Regions from separate parts of the Actinomadura sp. WAC 06369 genome, predicted to be linked through region 2. Evidence: riboswitches for the same ligand, from Rfam matches in the RefSeq annotation. Region 2 holds a riboswitch; each other region holds the start of a gene.
The links. Region 2 has a riboswitch for thiamine pyrophosphate ahead of thiO (glycine oxidase ThiO). Riboswitches for the same ligand answer to the same signal wherever they lie in the genome.

Region 1 (5,684 bases), on a different contig from region 2:
GCTGGACAAGGCCGAGATCCCCGCGGACCCGGGCGAGGCCGCGCGCGTGTGGGCCGACTACTCCGGCCGCTGGACGACCTGGAACTCCGTCCGGGCGGTCGCCGGCTGGGCGAGCGTGCTCGCGATGGCCGCGGGGGCCTACCTGTGGGGCCGGGACGCCTGACGCCGCCTACGATCACGGCATGAGCGGTCTCTATGCCATCAGCGACCTGCACGTGGGATTCTCCGACAACCGCGCGTTCGTGGAGGGGCTGCGCCCCGCGTCCGACGGCGACTGGCTGATCGTCGCCGGGGACGTCGCCGAGCGCTTCGACGACGTCGAGTGGACGCTGCGCACCCTGGCCGGGCGTTTCGCGAAGGTGATCTGGACGCCCGGCAACCACGAACTCTGGACGATCAAGGACGACCCCGTGGCGCTGCGCGGCGAGGCCCGCTACCGCCGGCTGGTGGACATGTGCCGCGCGCTCGGCGTCGCCACCCCCGAGGACCCCTACCCCGTGTGGACGGGCGACGGCGGCCCGGTGACGATCGCGCCGCTGTTCGTCCTGTACGACTACACGTTCCGGCCCGAGGGGGCCGCCACCAAGGAGCAGGCCCTCGAGATCGCGCACGAGGCGGGCGTCGTGTGCACCGACGAGGTCTACCTCCACCCCGACCCGCACCCCACCCGGGACGCCTGGTGCGACGCCCGCATCGCCTACACCGAGCGGAGGATGGCGGAGCTGGAGCCCGGCGCCCGGACCGTGCTCGTCAACCACTGGCCGCTGATCCGCGAACCCACCCGCGTGCTCTGGTACCCCGAGTTCGCCCAGTGGTGCGGCAGCGAGCGCACCGCCGACTGGCACGTCCGGTTCGGCGCGGTGTCGGTGGTGTACGGGCACCTGCACATTCCCCGGACGATCTGGGCGGACGGCGTCCCGCACGTCGAGGTGTCGGTGGGCTACCCGCGCGAGTGGCGGAAGCACCGGGGCGCGCCGCCCGGCCCGCGCCGCGTCCTGCCCCCGCCCCGGGAGGACGCCGGCTAGCCGCCGTCCGCGCCGGGCCCGCCCGGCGCGCCGTTCCGCGGCCCGCGAAACGCGTCCGGCCCGGCCGGCCCGTCCGGGCCGTCCGCGCGGGGCGCGACGCCCCAGGCGGCGAGCGCCAGCAGCCGGTCGGCCGCGGCGGGCTCCTGCTCGGTGACGGTCGCGATGGCGCCCGCGAGCCGCAGCACGTCGGCGAAGTCGGCGCCGGGGGCGACGTCGCCCGCCTGCTGCGCGCGGACGAACAGCCGCTGGCCCGCGGCGCGCATCGCCCGCGAGGAGTCGAGCAGCGCCGACCGCTCGTCCCGCAGCGACACCACGGCCGACGCCGCCAGCCCGCGGAACGCCGTGACCCGCGCGATGAACGCGCGCAGCCAGGCGAGCAGGGCGTCGCCCGGGGCGGGCGAGTCCGCCAGCTCCCGGGCGCGCGCGGCGAGGTCGTCGTAGGCGCCCGCGAGGAGCGCCTCGAGCAGGTCCTGGCGGGTGGGGAAGTGCCGGTACAGGGTCCCGATGCCGACCTCGGCGCGCCGCGCGACGGCCTCCAGCGAGGCGCCCGCGCCCTCCCGCTGGAACACCTCGCGCGCGGCGGCGAGCAGCCGCGCGCGGTTGCGGCGCACGTCGGACCGCTCCGCGCGGGGGCGGGGCCGGGACGCGCCGTCGCTGGTCACCTTGGGTCCGCTGTCCTTTCGGCATGGGTGCGGTGTACGGCCGTTCCCACGGATTGGAACGGTCCTTCGATACTATCCGCGCCCTGCCGGAACCATGCGTCCGCCCAGCTCAACGTGCCCGCCGACGGTGCCGCTCCCGGTGCCGGCCGGCGGCCCGCCGCGCCGCCGGGAGCCCCCGCGGACGGCCGCGGGCCGGGCCGGCGGGAGCGGTGGACGCCCCGCGCCGGACCCGGCCCGCGGACCCGGTCAGCGAGTTCGATCGGCGAGCCCTATCAGCGAGCCCGGCCGAACCCGATCGGCGGACCGGTCAGGAGCCGTTCGGCGTGACCGGGAGGTACACGCGCCCCCCGGCGGCCTTGAACTCGCCCGCCTTCTCCCGCATCCCGGCGGCGATCGCCTCGGTGTCGCCCAGGCCGCGCTCGTCGGCGTACCGGCGGACGTCCCGGGTGATCTTCATCGAGCAGAAGTGCGGGCCGCACATCGAGCAGAAGTGCGCCGTCTTCGCCGGGGCCGCCGGCAGCGTCGCGTCGTGGAAGGAGCGCGCGGTGTCGGGGTCCAGCGACAGGTTGAACTGGTCCTCCCAGCGGAAGTCGAACCGGGCGTCCGACAGCGCGTCGTCCCACGCCTGCGCGCCCGGGTGGCCCTTGGCGACGTCCGCCGCGTGCGCGGCGATCTTGTAGGCGATCACGCCCGCCTTGACGTCGTCGCGGTCGGGCAGCCCGAGATGCTCCTTCGGCGTGACGTAGCAGAGCATCGCGGTGCCGTGCCAGCCGATCATCGCGGCGCCGATCGCCGAGGTGATGTGGTCGTAGCCGGGCGCGATGTCGGTGGTCAGCGGCCCGAGCGTGTAGAACGGGGCGCCGTCGCACCACTCCTGCTGGAGGTCGACGTTCTCCTTGATCTTGTGCATCGGGACGTGCCCGGGCCCCTCGTTCATGACCTGGTTGTCGTACTCGGCCGCGATGCGCGTCAGCTCGCCCTGAGTGCGCAGCTCCGCGAACTGCGCCTCGTCGTTGGCGTCGGCGATCGAGCCGGGCCGCAGCCCGTCCCCGAGCGACCACGTGACGTCGTAGGCAGCGAAGATCTCGCACAGCTCCCGGAAGTGCGTGTACAGGAAGTTCTCCTCGTGGTGCGCCAGGCACCACGCCGCCATGATCGACCCGCCGCGCGACACGATGCCGGTCTTGCGGCGCGCCGTCAGCGGGACGTACCGCAGCAGCACGCCCGCGTGGACGGTCATGTAGTCGACGCCCTGCTCGGCCTGCTCGATCACGGTGTCGCGGAAGACCTCCCAGGTCAGCTCGGCCGGGTCGCCGCCGACCTTCTCCACCGCCTGGTACAGCGGGACGGTCCCCACCGGGACGGGCGAGTTCCGCAGGATCCACTCGCGGGTGGTGTGGATGTCGCGGCCCGTCGACAGGTCCATGATCGTGTCGGCGCCCCACCGGGTCGCCCACGTCATCTTCTCCACCTCGTCCTCGATCGAGGACGCCACCGCCGAGTTCCCGATGTTGGCGTTCACCTTCACCAGGAAGTTCCGGCCGATGATCATCGGCTCGATCTCGGGATGGTTGACGTTCGCCGGCAGCACCGCGCGGCCCGCCGCCAGCTCGTCCCGGACGAACTCCGGCGCGACGCCCTCGCGCAGCGCGACGAACTCCATCTCGGGCGTGATCTCCCCGCGCCGCGCGTAGGCGCGCTGGGTGACGGCCCCGCCGGACGCCCGGCGCGGCCGCCGCGCGGGGAACGCCGCGCCCTCCCGCAGCGGATCGCCGGACCGGCGCCCGTCGTCCTCGGGGCGCGCGGCGCGCCCGTCGTAGGCGGCGGTGTCGCCGCGCTCGGCGATCCACGCGTCCCGCAGGGCCGGCAGGCCCCGGCGGACGTCGGTCTCGAAGGCGGGGTCGGTGTACGGTCCCGACGTGTCGTACAGGACCATGGCGTCGCCGTTGGTCAGCGGCACCTCCCGCATCGGCACCCGCACATCGGGCCGGGAGCCCTGCAGGTACGTCTTGCGGGCGGCCTGAACCACAGATTCGTTCACGACTCGATCTCTCCCTACGCCGGCATTACCCGGTCAGGTTCATGCGGTCAGCGGCCGTGCCAGCCGCTATCTCAGCCCGGTTCGCCGGGCCCCCGCGTCGGTCGTGATCGACGGTAACCCCTGCCGCCCCCGTTGCCGCAACCGGGGAGCATGGGGTAGACGCGCGCGTGCCGCCCCCGGTGACCGGGGGCGGCACGCGCGTCCGTTCCGCGGCGGGCGGGCCGCCGGCGTCCTACACCGCCGCCGGCGCTCCTCCCGCCGTCACGCGGGACGGGTCAGACCAGGCCGGTCAGACCAGGCCGGTCAGACCAGGCCCTGCGCGAGCATCGCGTCGGCGACCCGCTCGAAGCCGGCGATGTTGGCGCCGACGACGTAGTCGCCGGGGGCGCCGTACCGCTCGGCGGTCTCGAAGCAGGTGGCGTGGATGTCGCGCATGATCCGCGCCAGTTCGCTCTCGACCTGCGAGAACGTCCATGACTCGCGGCCCGCGTTCTGCCGCATCTCCAGCGCGCTGACCGCCACGCCGCCCGCGTTCGCGGCCTTCCCGGGCCCGAACGCCACGCCGGCGTCCTGCAGGATGTGGACGGCCTCGGGCGTCGTCGGCATGTTCGCGCCCTCCGCCACCGCCTTCACCCCGTTGCGGACGAGGATCCGGGCGGACTCGGCGTCCAGCTCGTTCTGGGTCGCCGACGGCAGCGCGATGTCGGCCGGCACGTCCCAGACCCGCCCCGCCGGGACGAACCGGGCCGAGGCGCCGCGCAGCTCCGCGTAGTCGGAGACGCGGCCCCGGTCGACCTCCTTGACGTGCTTGAGCAGGTCGAGGTCGATGCCCTTCTCGTCGACGACGTAGCCGCCCGAGTCGGACACGGTGATGACGTTCGCGCCGAGCGCCTGCGCCTTCTCGATCGAGTAGATGGCGACGTTGCCGGACCCGGACACCACGACCTGCTGCCCGTCGAGGTCCTCGCCGCGCCGCTTCAGCATCTCGGCGGTGAACAGGACGCTGCCGTACCCGGTCGCCTCGGTGCGGCCCGCGGAGCCGCCCCAGCCCTGCCCCTTGCCGGTGAGGACGCCGGCCTCCCAGCGGTTGGTGACGCGCCGGTACTGGCCGAACAGGAAGCCGATCTCGCGGCCGCCGACGCCGATGTCGCCCGCCGGGACGTCGGTGTGCTCGCCCACGTGCCGGTACAGCTCGGTCATGAACGACTGGCAGAACCGCATGATCTCGTCGTCGGACCGCCCGTGCGGGTCGAAGTCGCTGCCGCCCTTGCCGCCGCCGATGCCGAGCCCGGTGAGCGCGTTCTTGAAGATCTGCTCGAAGCCGAGGAACTTCACGATCCCCAGGTTCACCGTGGGGTGGAACCGCAGGCCGCCTTTGTACGGGCCGAGCGCGCCGTTGAACTCGACGCGGAAGCCGCGGTTGACGTGCACCCGGCCGGCGTCGTCCTGCCACGGTACGCGGAACATGATCTGCCGCTCGGGCTCGATCAGCCGCTCGATCAGCCTGCTCGCGGCCAGCCGCGGCCGCGCGGACAGCACGGCGGGCAGCGACTCGAGCACCTCGTGGACGGCCTGGTGGAACTCCGGCTCGCCGGGGTCGCGGCGCAGGACGCCGTCATAGGTCTCCTCGAGCGCGGCCAGGACGTCGGGCGAGCCGGGCAGACGGGGGGACAGGGGCATGTGGTGGTTCCTTTCGGCGAACGGTGATCGTGCGGGTACGCCGGCGACCGAGACGTTCACCTCCCGCGGCCCCATTGCCGGGACGCCACGGCCTCAAGCGGCCTTCTCACTCTAAAACGTGATCGCCGTACGCATGACGCTGCTAAGCTGTCCCGTTTGCCAACATCTGCGCCGTCAGGGACATTCCACGCCGCGCCGCCGCTCAAACCCGGTGCGCCGCCTCCGGAGCGGGCCGGATGCGCGGATCGCGGGGGGTCGGGGAAGATGGTCGCGTGG
Region 2 (5,684 bases):
CGTGACCGGCGACCGGCCCTACATCGTCAGCGAGTACGTGGACGGCCCGTCCCTGCAGGAGGTCGTGGCCGACGAGGGCCCGCTGCCGGACCGCCGGCTGCACCGGGTCGCGCTCGGCACCGCCGCCGCGCTCGCCGCGATCCACCGCGAGGGGATCGTCCACCGCGACTTCAAGCCCGGCAACGTCCTCCTCGGCCCGGACGGCGCCAAGGTGATCGACTTCGGCATCGCGCGCGTGGCGGACGCGACGCCGCTGACCACCGGGCCGCTCGGCACCCCCGCCTACATGGCCCCCGAGCAGATCGAGGACGAGCCCGTCGGGCCGCCCGCGGACGTCTTCGCGTGGGGCGCGGCGATGGTGTTCGCCGCCACCGGGCGGCCGCCGTTCGGCACGGGCCCGAACGCCGCGGTGATGCGCCGGGTGACGTCCCGGCCGCCGGACCTCGGCGGCCTCGACGGCCCGCTGCGCGACCTCGCGGCCCGCTGCCTCGACAAGAACCCGCAGGCGCGGCCGTCCGCGCGGCAGCTCGTGCGGGCGCTGCGCGAGGGCAGCGCCCCGGCGCCCAAGCCGCGCCCGACCCGGATCCCGCGCTACCGCTGGCGCATGATGGTGGCGCTCGCCGTCGTCATGACGGCGGGGTTCGTCATCGGGATCCTGTAGCGGCCGCCGGGCGGCTCACCAGTGCGGCGGGCGCTCCTCCAGCAGCCGGGAGTCGTCGTCGCCGCCGCGCCACTCGCCCCAGCCGGTGTCGGTGTCGTCGGACGTCTGGTCGGGCAGGACGTCGAACTCGTCGTCGAGGTCGACCGGCCGCTCGTCGTCGGGTCCCATGATCCCCATTGTGCGGCATGCCGCGCCCCCGCGAACCGTGCGGGCGGTCACACGGCGGCGAGCCGCCGCGCGAACTCGGCCGCCGCGGCGCCCGGGTCGTCGGCCTCGGTGATCGCCCGCACCACGACCGCGCGGCGCGCACCGGCGGCCGTGACCCGGTCGAGGTTCCCGAGGTCGATGCCGCCGATCGCGAACCACGGCCGGGAGAACTTCTCCCCGGCGGTGTACTCGAGCAGTTCCAGGCCCGGCGCGGGGCGTCCGGGCTTGGTCGGCGTGGGCCACGTCGGCCCGGTGCAGAAGTAGTCGACGCCGGGCTCGGAGGCCGCGGCCGCCGCCTGCTCCGCCGCGTGCGTGGACCGGCCGATCAGCACGTCGCCGCCGACGATCTCCCGCGCCGCCGGCACCGGCAGGTCGTCCTGCCCGAGGTGCAGGATGTCCGCGCGCACCGCGTGGGCGACGTCCGCGCGGTCGTTGACGGCCAGCAGCGCGCCGTGCCGCTCGCACGCGGCCCGGAACACCTCCAGGTACGCCATCTCCTGCCGCGCCTCCAGGCCCTTCTGCCGGAGCTGCACGATGTCGACGCCGTTCGCGAGGACGGCGTCCAGGAACCCGGGCAGGTCGCCGCGCTCCTCACGCGCGTCCGTGCAGAGGTAGAGACGGGCGCGGTCGAGCCGGGCGCGCAGGGCCACGGCGCGGTCGGAGGGCAGGTGCCTGGACACGGTGGGGAGGACTTCCTTCCTGGGCAGTGCTGCGGGGGCCACGCGGACGCGTGACCCCCGGTGGGCGGACGGTCAGAATGCCAGGGCCTGGGCGCGGCGCCGCACCTCGGTCCCGCGGTTCTCGGTGAGCGCCTCGACCGGCGTGCCGGGCAGCGTGTCGTCCGCGGTGAACAGCCAGCGGACGGTCTCGACGTCGCTGTAGCCGGCGTCCGAGAGCACGGTGAGCGTGCCGGACAGGCCCTTGATCACCTGGCCCTCGTGGACGAAGGCCGCCGGGACCATCGGTTCGCCCGCGCGGCGGACCGCGAGCAGCTTGCGCTCGCTGATGAGCTGCTTGATCCGGTTGGTCTTGATGCCGAGCCGCTCGGCGGTCTCCGGGAGGGTGAGCCACTCTCCGGCGAGGGCGTCGGTGCGGGGGTCGAGTGCGCTTTCAACGGTTGCGTGCATCTGCGTCACGCCCCCTTGCTACCACGCCTTCGGAACCGGCAAACCCTCTCGACGACCACCTGTTTCGCGGGGACGCTCCGCTACGCGCGAACGGCCTGGCGGACGGGGGTGTCGGGATCGGCGAGCAGACCGGGGTCGACGGCCGCGCCGGACGCGATCACCCGGCGGGCCTGGACGAGGTCGCGGGGGCGGTCGACGGTGAGGATCGCGTCGAGGCGGTCGCCGGTGAGCCACGCGAGGGCCCACTTGGGGCCGTCCGGGTCGCCGCGCCGGATCATCCGCTCGGACGCCGCGTGGTTCCCGGCGTACTGGACCATGCGGCCGAACTGCTCGGACCAGAAGTACGGTGCCGCGTCGTAGGCGGCGTCCTCGCCGAGGAGGGTCGCGGCGGCGGTCTCGGGGGCGTTGAGGGCGGTGTCCCAGTGCTCGACGAGGAGCCGGCGCCCGTAGCGGGACGACCACCAGGCGGCGCAGTCGCCGACGGCGACGATGTCGGGGCGGGGCTCGCCGGGGGTGCCGGGCTCGGCGCCCTCGTGGCAGGTGCGGAAGGCCGCGTCGGTGACGACGCCGCGTTCGAGGAGGAGGCCTGAGCCGGCGAGCCAGCCGAGGTCGGGCCGGACGCCGACGCCGACGACGACCGCGTCGGCGTCGATGCGGCCGGGCGCCCCGTCGGCGGCCAGGACGAGGCCGCGCCCGTCGACCTCGGCGACCTTGACGCCGGTGCGGAGCTCGACGCCGGCCTCGGCGTACCAGGGCGCGGTCAGGGCGCCGGCCTCGGCGCCGAGCGCGTTCGCGAGGGGCGTGTCGGCGGCCTCGACGACGGTGACCGCGCAGCCCTTCCTCGCGGCGGTGGTGGCGACCTCGGCGCCGATCCAGCCCGCGCCGACGATCGCGACGCGGGCGCCCGGGACGAGGAGGCCGCGCAGCTCGCGGGCGTCCTCGATGGTGCGGACGACGTGCTGGCGGCCGTCGCCGGGCAGCGTGATCGGGGCCGCGCCGGTGGCGATGACCAGGCCGTCGAAGGGCAGGTCGCCGGCCGTGGTGGCGACGACGCCGCCGCGGCCGGGCGCGCCGGGGCGCAGCGCGGTGGCCCGCTCGCCGAGGAGGAGCTCGCAGCGCAGGGCGTCCCAGTCGGCGTCGACGGTGGTGTCGTCGGAGTCGCCCGCGAGGACGGCCTTCGACAGCGGCGGCCGGTCGTACGGCCGGTGCCGCTCGGCCGAGACGAGGGTGAGCGCGCCCTCGTACCCCTTCCTGCGCAGGGCCTCCACGGCGCGCACGCCGGCCAGCCCGCCACCCACGACAACAAGCCTCTCCATGGCGCTCACCTTAGTGGGGCCGCTTTTGCCTGGACATGTGTCCAGACGGTCATGTACGTCACAGCGGTCGTAAAGTGGGGGAAGACCACCCAGAACACCCGCGGGAGTCCGGTGCGACCGGGCTGAGAGGGCGGCTGACCGGGCCGCCGACCGCCTGACCTGATCCGGATCATGCCGGCGAAGGGAGCGCGAATGGAGATCGTCGTCATCGGGGCCGGGATCGTCGGCCTGGCCGCGGCGTGGCGGACGGCCGGCCGGGGCGGCGCGGTGACCCTCGTCGATCCCGCGCCCGCGGGCGGCGCGACGGCCGTCGCCGCGGGCATGATCACCCCTGTCAGCGAGCTGGCCTACGGCGAGGAGCCGCTGCTGCGGCTCAACCTCGCGGCCCACGACCGCTACGACGCGTTCGTGGCGGAACTGGAGGAATTCACCGGGACCGCCACCGGGTACCGCGACGACGGCCTGCTCCAGGTCGCGTTCGACTCCGACGACCTGGCCGTCCTGGACGACCTGCGCCGCTTCCAGGAGAGCCTCGGCCTCCCCGTCGAGGCGCTCACCGGCCGGGAGTGCCGCAAGCAGGAGCCGATGCTGGCGCCGGGCGTGCGGGGCGGGCTGCTCGCCCCGCGGGACGGGTCCGTCGACCCGCGCCGGCTCGCCGCGGCGCTGCTCGCGGCGTGCGAGAAGTCCGGCGTGCGGATCGTGCGGCGCCGCGCGGCGGGCGTGGTCGTCGAGCGGGACGCGGCGGCGGGCGTCCGCCTGGACGACGGGACGGTCCTGCGGGCCGACCGCGTCCTGCTGTCCGCGGGCCCCTGGTCGGGCGACCTCGACGGCCTGCCCGCCGGGACCGTCCCGCCCGTCCGCCCCGTCAAGGGGCAGGTGATCCGGCTGCGCACCCGCGTGCCGTTCCTGCGGCGGTGCGTCCGGGGGCTGGTGAAGGGCTCGCCGGTGTACCTGGTGCCGCGCGCGGACGACGGCGAGATCGTCCTCGGCGCCACGCAGGAGGAGCTCGGGTTCGACACCCGCGTGACCGCCGGCGGGCTGTGGGAGCTGCTGCGGGACGCCCGCGAGCTGATCCCCGGCGTCACCGAGCTCGAGTTCGCCGAGGTCACCGCCGGGCTGCGGCCCGGCTCCCCCGACAACGCCCCGGTCATGGGCGCCTCGGACGTGCCGGGGCTGGTCCTCGGCACCGGGCACTTCCGGCACGGCGTGCTGCTCGCGCCGGTCTCGGCGGACGTGCTGTCCGCGGCGCTGCTCGGCGACCCGGTGCCCGAGGTCGCCCGCCCGTTCTCCCCCGACCGATTCTCCGAGGTGAAGCGATGAAGGTCATCGTCAACGGCGAGCCGCGCGAGCTGCCCGCGGGCACGAGCGTCGCCGCCGCCGTCGCGGCCGTGAGCGCGGCGCCGACCGGCGTGGCCGCCGCGCTGAACGACGAGGTCGTCCGCCGGACGGCCTGGGAGGCGACGCCGCTGCGCGACGGCGACCGCCTGGAAGTGCTGACCGCCGTGCAGGGAGGCTGACGATGGACGACGCGACGAACGACACGAAGACGGCCGGCGGGACGGTGCGGGACGACGCGCTGGTGATCGCGGGCGAGGAGTTCGGCTCGCGGCTGATCATGGGGACGGGCGGCGCGCCCAGCATGCAGGTGCTGCGGGAGGCGCTCACCGCGTCCGGGACGGAGCTCACCACGGTCGCGATGCGGCGGGTGGACCCGGCGGCGCGCGGCTCGGTCCTGGACGTGCTCGCCGAGTGCGGCATCCGCGTGCTGCCCAACACCGCGGGCTGCTTCACCGCGGGCGAGGCGGTGCTGACCGCCAAGCTCGCCCGCGAGGCGCTCGGCACGAACCTGGTGAAGCTCGAGGTGATCGCGGACGAGCACACGCTGCTGCCCGACCCGATCGAGCTGGTCGAGGCCGCCGAGCAGCTCGTCGACGACGGGTTCGTCGTGCTGCCGTACACCAACGACGACCCCGTCCTGGCGCGGCGGCTGGAGCAGGTCGGGTGCGCGGCGGTGATGCCGCTCGGCTCCCCGATCGGCTCGGGCCTCGGCATCCGCAACCCGCACAACATCGAGCTGATCGTCGAGCGGGCGGGCGTCCCGGTCGTCCTGGACGCGGGGCTCGGCACCGCCAGCGACGCCGCCCTGGCCATGGAGCTGGGCTGCGACGCGGTGCTGCTGGCGACGGCGGTGACCCGCGCGCAGTCCCCGGCGATGATGGCCGCCGCGATGCGGCACGCCGTGGAGGGCGGGCGGCTGGCGCGGCTGGCCGGGCGGATCCCGAAGCGCCGGTACGCGCAGGCGTCGTCGCCCTTCGAGGGACTCGCCTCGATGTAGCGCGCCTTAACCGACGGTCAAGAATTATTCGCTGGACC
Region 3 (5,684 bases), on a different contig from region 2:
GACGCCCTCCACGACGCGGCGCAGGTCGAACGGCTCGACGGTGACGGTCAGCTCGTCCCGTCCGGCACGGGACCCCAGCAGCAGGTGCTCGACGAGCCGGCCCAGCGACTGCGCACGCTCGGCGATCGTCGCGACGGCCGCGCGGCGGTCGGCGTCGGCGAGCTCGTCCCACCGGTTGACCAGCGTGGACGCGAACCCCTGCACGACGGTGATCGGGGTGCGGAGCTCGTGGCTGGTGGTGGCGAGGAACAGGTCCTTCGCCTCCTCCAGCGCCTTCGCCTCCGACACGTCGCGGAAGTCGAGGACCAGCTCGCCCGTCTCCTCGATCTCCGCCGTCAGCACGTTCAGCCACGTGCCCGACTCGAGCTGGTACGTCAGGTCCTCGCCGAGCGCGGGCATCTCGAACGGCAGCGGGCGCCCGATCGCGTCGTCCGGCGGGATCCCGGTGATCGCGTGCGCGGCCGGGTTCCACTGCCGGACGACCAGGTCGTGGTCCAGGACGGCGATGCCGTCGGCGCTCGCGTCGATCACCGCGCGCTCGTGCGCCCGCTGCCGGACCACCTCCGCGTACGCGACCGCGTTCCCGACGGCGACGCCCGCGTGCCCCGCGAGCAGTTCGAGCAGCTCCAGCTCGGTATGCCCCACCTTGCGGCCGGAGAACAGCGCGTACAGGGCGCCGAACGGCCTGTCCTTCACGAACGACAGCCCGAGCGCGATCGTGTGCAGCCCCTCCAGCTCCGCCCAGATCAGGTCGCCGAGCCGCCGGTCCCCCGTCGCGAGCTTGATCGTCTTGCCGGAGCGCAGCAGCTCCCCGACCAGGCTCGGCCGCAGCTCCGCGGACGTCCCGCGCATCCGCTCCGGCAGCCCCGACATGCTGACCAGCCGCAGCCGCTCGCCCTCGATCCGGACGAACCCGCCCGCGTCCGCGCCGGTCAGCTCGATCAGCGCCGCGGTGATCCGGTCGAGGACGACCGCGAGGTCCAGCTCCGCGTTCAGGTCGGCGACGATGTCGTTCAGCCGCCGCACCAGCCGCGCCCGCTCGGTCATGTGGTGCTGGACGATCTCGTCGTCCTCCACCGGCCGGTACACGCCGACCCAGCCGAGCTGCGCGCCGGACGGGTCCTTCAGCAGGCTCGTGTCGATGCGGACGTCGATGAGGCGGCCGTCGCGGTGGAACCGGCGGGTCGCGATCGAGATCCGCCCGCCGTCCCCGGCCCGGCGGGTGAGCAGCCGCTCCTGGACGGCGTTGTGCTCGGCCTTCAGCTCGTCCGGGACGATCGGCGGCACGCGCCCGATCATCTCTTCGGCCGTCCAGCCGAACATCCGCTCGGCCGCCGGGTTCCACACGGTGACGCGGTGCTTGCCGTCCACGGCCACGATCGCGTCCGCGGCGCTCTCGATGACCGCCCGCGCGATCGGGTCGTGGACGTGGTGATGCACGACTGTCATCGTGCCACCGGACCCGTTGCCGCGCCGGAGAACCGCAACGGAAAAGTTCTCACTCTTCCCGCCGCGGCAACGGAAGAACGCCACGTCAGCGCGCTGCGCCGCGCGGTTTCGCCAGCCGGCCGACGGCCAGCGCGGCCGCCCCGGCGAGCAGGAACGACAGCAGCGACGCGCTCATCCAGCTTTGCGGCGCGAAGTTCAGCAGGTTTCGGACGTCCGTCCAGAACCCGGCCCAGCCGCTCACCGTGCCCGGGTTGATGAGCTGGTACGCGACGAACCCGACCACCCACGCGGCGACCATGCCCCACCGCGACGGCGCCGCGGCCGAGCCGTCCCAGCCGTCCCGGCCCCGGCCGAGGAAGAAGTCGGCGGCCAGCACGCCCAGCATCGGGACGAACACCGACCCGATCAGCGACAGGAAGCCCGCGTAGTCGCCGATGTCCAGCGCGAGCGCCAGCACGGTGATCAGCGCGCCGAGCGCGACCGTCAGGACGCGGCGGTCGGCGCGGGGCGCGAGGTTCTGGATCGACACCGCCGTGGAGTACACGTTCGCGAACGACTGGTCCGCCTCGCGCAGCACGAACACGCCGAAGAACAGCACGCCCAGCGGCACCGCGAGGAACGGGTCGAACACGTTGCCGGTCGCGCCCGCCAGCGCGAGGGCCAGCAGGCCGAGGACGTACGCGACGATCTGCGTGACCGAGTAGCCGACGGCCGCCGCGCCGAACGCGCCGCGCTCGCTGCGCGCGTGCCGGGTGTAGTCGGCGGCGACCGGCACCCACGAGATCGACACCGCCAGCGCCGCGTCGGCGCCGATCAGGAAGCCGTCCCAGCCCCCGTCCGTCAGATCCGGCAGCGGCTCCCGCACCAACCGCACATAGAAGTAGACGAGCGCGACCATCACCGCCGCCGTCACGTACCGGCGCAGCAGCCGCACCGAGCCGAGCGGCCAGATCGTCAGGGCGGTCGTCAGCACCCCCGCCGCGATCACGTAGCCCCACCGGGGGACGCCGTCCCACAGGTGCCGCGCCGCGTCCGCGATCACGATCAGCTCGAACGTCCCCCACCCGACGAGCTGCGCGATGTTCAGGACGGTCGGGACGTACGACAGCCGCGCGCCGAACAGGCCGCGCAGCAGCACCATCGCGGGACGTCCGGTCCGGGCGCCCGGCACGGCGGCGAGCCCGAGCATCAGCCCGCCGACGGCCGTCCCGACGATCATCGCGACGATCCCGGCGGCGATCGACAGCGTCGGCACGCCGTCCTCGTCCGGCGCGAGCACGGTGTACGCGCCCGAGAACGCCAGCAGGCTGACCCCGAGGTTCGCCCAGAACGCGCTCTGGTCCCAGAAGCCGAGGACCTTCGGCGCCGGCTCGTCCAGGGTGTACGGGACCTCGTCGACGGCGGACGCCATGCAGCACTCTCCCTACGCCGGCATTACCCGGACAGGTTCATGCGGTCGGCGACGCCTCTGGATTCGCCCTCTCAGCCCGGCCTCGGCCCGAGCTCCCGCGGAAATCAGACGGAAGTGTGCAACAACCGCCCAAAAAGGTCAAGCCACGTACGGGTCCCCGTCCCCCTCCATCGTGCGGCCCGCCGCCGCCCACGCCTGCATCCCGCCGGCGACGTTCTTCGCCAGCCACCCCGCCTGGTTGAGCGCCACGGTCACCTGCGCCGACCGCCCCCCGGACCGGCAGATCACGAACACCTCGCGGTCGCGCGGGATCTCCGCCGCCCGGTCGCTGAGCCGGCCCATCGGGATGTGGACGGCGTCGGGCGCGTGCCCCGCGTCCCACTCGTCCTGTTCCCGCACGTCGAGCAGGTAGGCGTCCGCCGGCACCTCGGCGGCCGGCACCGCCGGCACGTCGTCCCCGAAAATCATCACTCCTCCATGGAACCGCGCGAAACCCCGCCGCGTCGAATCACGCATGCGGTATCGGACGCCACTCCTCGCCGCGTCCGGCCTGGCTCTGATCCTTTCATTGGCCGGTTGCGGCGACGAAAGCACCTCGAGCGAATCCGCCGACGGCTCCACCGCGGTGCAGCCGTCCAGCTCCCCCGAGGAGACCCTCACGATCAAGGTCAAGCCCTCTCCGGACGCCCCCGCCACGACCTGGAACCTCACCTGCGACCCGCCCGGCGGCACCCACCCGAAGGCCGCGGAGGCGTGCGCCGCCCTCGCCGAGACCGCGGACCCGTTCAAGCCCGTCACCACCGAGATCTGCACGAAGATCTACGGCGGCCCCGCCACCGCCACCGTCCAGGGCACCTGGCGGGGAAGCAAGGTCGACACGGCGTTCTCCCGCGAGGACGGCTGCCAGCTCCACCGCTGGACGGAGGTGGCCCCGCTCTTCGGCGACGTGCCGAAACCGGGCTGACCTCTCCTTCCGAGGCCGGACGCCCGGTCCCGCGGGCCGGGCGTCCGGCAACGATTGGGTTGCGGAGCGACGGGTTGATCTTGTCGCCGTGGGGGAAATTTCCTAGATTCCCCACATCGGGGCCCCGCTTCCAGTCCTTGCCGTCACCCGCCACCGGCCCGCGACCCGAGCCGGGCGGGAACGGCCGTCCTCGCCAGAGGAGGCCCCATGTCCGAGGTCAAACGACGCGACCTGCTGGCCGGTGCCGCGGCCTTCGCCGGGTTCGCGACCGTCGGCCTGCTCCCCGGAACCGCCACCGCCGCGACCCGGCAGCGCCCCGGCGCCGCCCTTCCCCCCTCCCTCTCCGTCGGCGACCGGGCCGTGGTCGCCCGCGTCGACGCCCGCCGCGCGCTGCGGCACCTGCGGGTGCTCAGCGACCAGATCGGCTGGCGCATCGCCGGCACCGAGTCCGAGCACCGCGCCGCCCGCTACATCGCCCGCGAGCTGCGCGACCTCGGCTACCGGGTCGAGCTGCAGCCGTTCCCGGTCGCCGACAAGTACCTCGCGGAGATCCGCGCCCGCGGCGAGCGGCTCTGGCAGAGCAGCGCCTCCCCGCAGGCCGCCGTCGCCTCTGCGTCCGGCAAGGTCGCGGACGTCGGCAAGGTCACCGAGGTCACGGGCGACGTGCGCGGCAGGCTCGTCCTGTTCGACCGCGTCGTCGGCAAGGAGACCGAGCAGGCCAAGGCCGCAGCCGCCGCGGGAGCCGCGGCGGCCCTCATCGTCAACGCCCGCTCGGAGACCTACCCCGAGCGCAAGCCGGGCTCCTTCACCCCGAACCTGTCCGAGACCGTCGCGATCCCCGTGCTGGGCCTCGCCGAGTACCACGGCGAGCGGATCCGCGCGGGCGCCCGCAAGCTCTCCTTCAAGGTCACCCACCACTCCGGCCTGACCTCGTACAACGTCCTGGCCGAGCGGAAGGCGACCCTGCCGAACCCCGGCGGCAAGGCCGTCATCGTCAGCGCGCACTACGACAGCGTCCCCGGCTCGCCCGGCGCGAACGACGACGGCAGCGGGACCGTCCTGTGCCTCGAACTGGCGCGCGTCCTGCGGCGCCTGCCCACCCAGCAGGCCGTCCGCATCTGCCTGTGGGGTGCGGAGGAGTCCGGCCTGGTCGGCGCCCGGCACTACGTGAAGGAACTCGACGAGGCGGGCGTCGCGCAGATCACCGGCTGCTTCCAGAACGACATGGTCGCCACGAGCCACCCGCCCGCGGACACGTACTGGCTGCTGTCGGTGGACGGCGCGGACAACACCACCACCGCCGCGGTGAACGCCGCCGCGCGCCGGCTCGGCTACGCCGACCAGGCCGAGGGGCCCACCGCCCGCGGCTCCAGCGACCACGAAGCCTTCTTCGAGCGCGGGATCCCGGCCGGCAACTTCAGCTGGCGCGGCGGCGAGGCGCCCAGCCAGCTCGAGCCGACCTACCACACGCCCGAGGACACGATCGCCGACAACATCAGCCTCCAGCGCCTCCAGGTGTCCCTGGAACTGATCGGCTGCGCCGCCTACGACGTGGCCCGCCGCAAGTAGCGGCCGCTCACCGGAGGGCCAGGTCCGCCTCGCCGCGCGCGGCCTCGCCCTCCGGGAGCGCCCACTGCTCCAGCACCGACCGCCGGGCCGCGCCCAGCGCCCCCGGCGGCAGCGCGGCCACCGCCCCGGCCAAGGCCAGGCCCTCCCGCAACGCCTCCCCCGGCTCCACCAGGCGCGTGACCAGGCCCCACGCGAGCGCCTCCTCCGCCGCGACCCGCCGCGCCGTCAGCAGGACGTCCAGCGCCCGCCCCTGCCCGACGATCCGGGGAAGCCGCACGGTGGCGCCGTCCA

Region 1: it holds a riboswitch for thiamine pyrophosphate, as region 2 does, so the genes downstream of both, thiC (phosphomethylpyrimidine synthase ThiC) here and thiO (glycine oxidase ThiO) in region 2, are expected to answer to the same signal.
Region 3: it holds a riboswitch for thiamine pyrophosphate, as region 2 does, so the genes downstream of both, DMH08_RS05985 (purine-cytosine permease family protein) here and thiO (glycine oxidase ThiO) in region 2, are expected to answer to the same signal.

The regions. Positions count from the first base shown of each region.
Region 1 is NZ_QHJN01000017.1:37,629-43,312, forward strand. Features, by position in the region: gene DMH08_RS07455 (anthrone oxygenase family protein) at 1-163, shown strand, start outside; gene DMH08_RS07460 (metallophosphoesterase family protein) at 183-1,025, shown strand; gene DMH08_RS07465 (TetR/AcrR family transcriptional regulator) at 1,022-1,687, opposite strand; gene thiC (phosphomethylpyrimidine synthase ThiC) at 1,995-3,728, opposite strand; TPP riboswitch at 3,720-3,834, opposite strand; gene gdhA (NADP-specific glutamate dehydrogenase) at 4,032-5,408, opposite strand; gene DMH08_RS07480 (sensor histidine kinase) at 5,681-5,684, shown strand, end outside.
Region 2 is NZ_QHJN01000260.1:1,075-6,758, reverse strand. Features, by position in the region: partial or broken gene DMH08_RS37445 (serine/threonine-protein kinase) at 1-661, shown strand, start outside; gene DMH08_RS40625 (hypothetical protein) at 677-829, opposite strand; gene thiE (thiamine phosphate synthase) at 877-1,548, opposite strand; gene DMH08_RS37435 (Rv2175c family DNA-binding protein) at 1,621-1,995, opposite strand; gene DMH08_RS37430 (NAD(P)/FAD-dependent oxidoreductase) at 2,076-3,311, opposite strand; TPP riboswitch at 3,402-3,514, shown strand; gene thiO (glycine oxidase ThiO) at 3,504-4,631, shown strand; gene thiS (sulfur carrier protein ThiS) at 4,628-4,828, shown strand; gene DMH08_RS37415 (thiazole synthase) at 4,831-5,646, shown strand.
Region 3 is NZ_QHJN01000013.1:64,174-69,857, reverse strand. Features, by position in the region: gene DMH08_RS05990 (PAS domain-containing protein) at 1-1,449, opposite strand, end outside; gene DMH08_RS05985 (purine-cytosine permease family protein) at 1,535-2,860, opposite strand; TPP riboswitch at 2,853-2,969, opposite strand; gene DMH08_RS05980 (rhodanese-like domain-containing protein) at 2,999-3,325, opposite strand; gene DMH08_RS05975 (SSI family serine proteinase inhibitor) at 3,375-3,824, shown strand; gene DMH08_RS05970 (M20/M25/M40 family metallo-hydrolase) at 4,032-5,393, shown strand; gene DMH08_RS05965 (enoyl-CoA hydratase-related protein) at 5,401-5,684, opposite strand, start outside.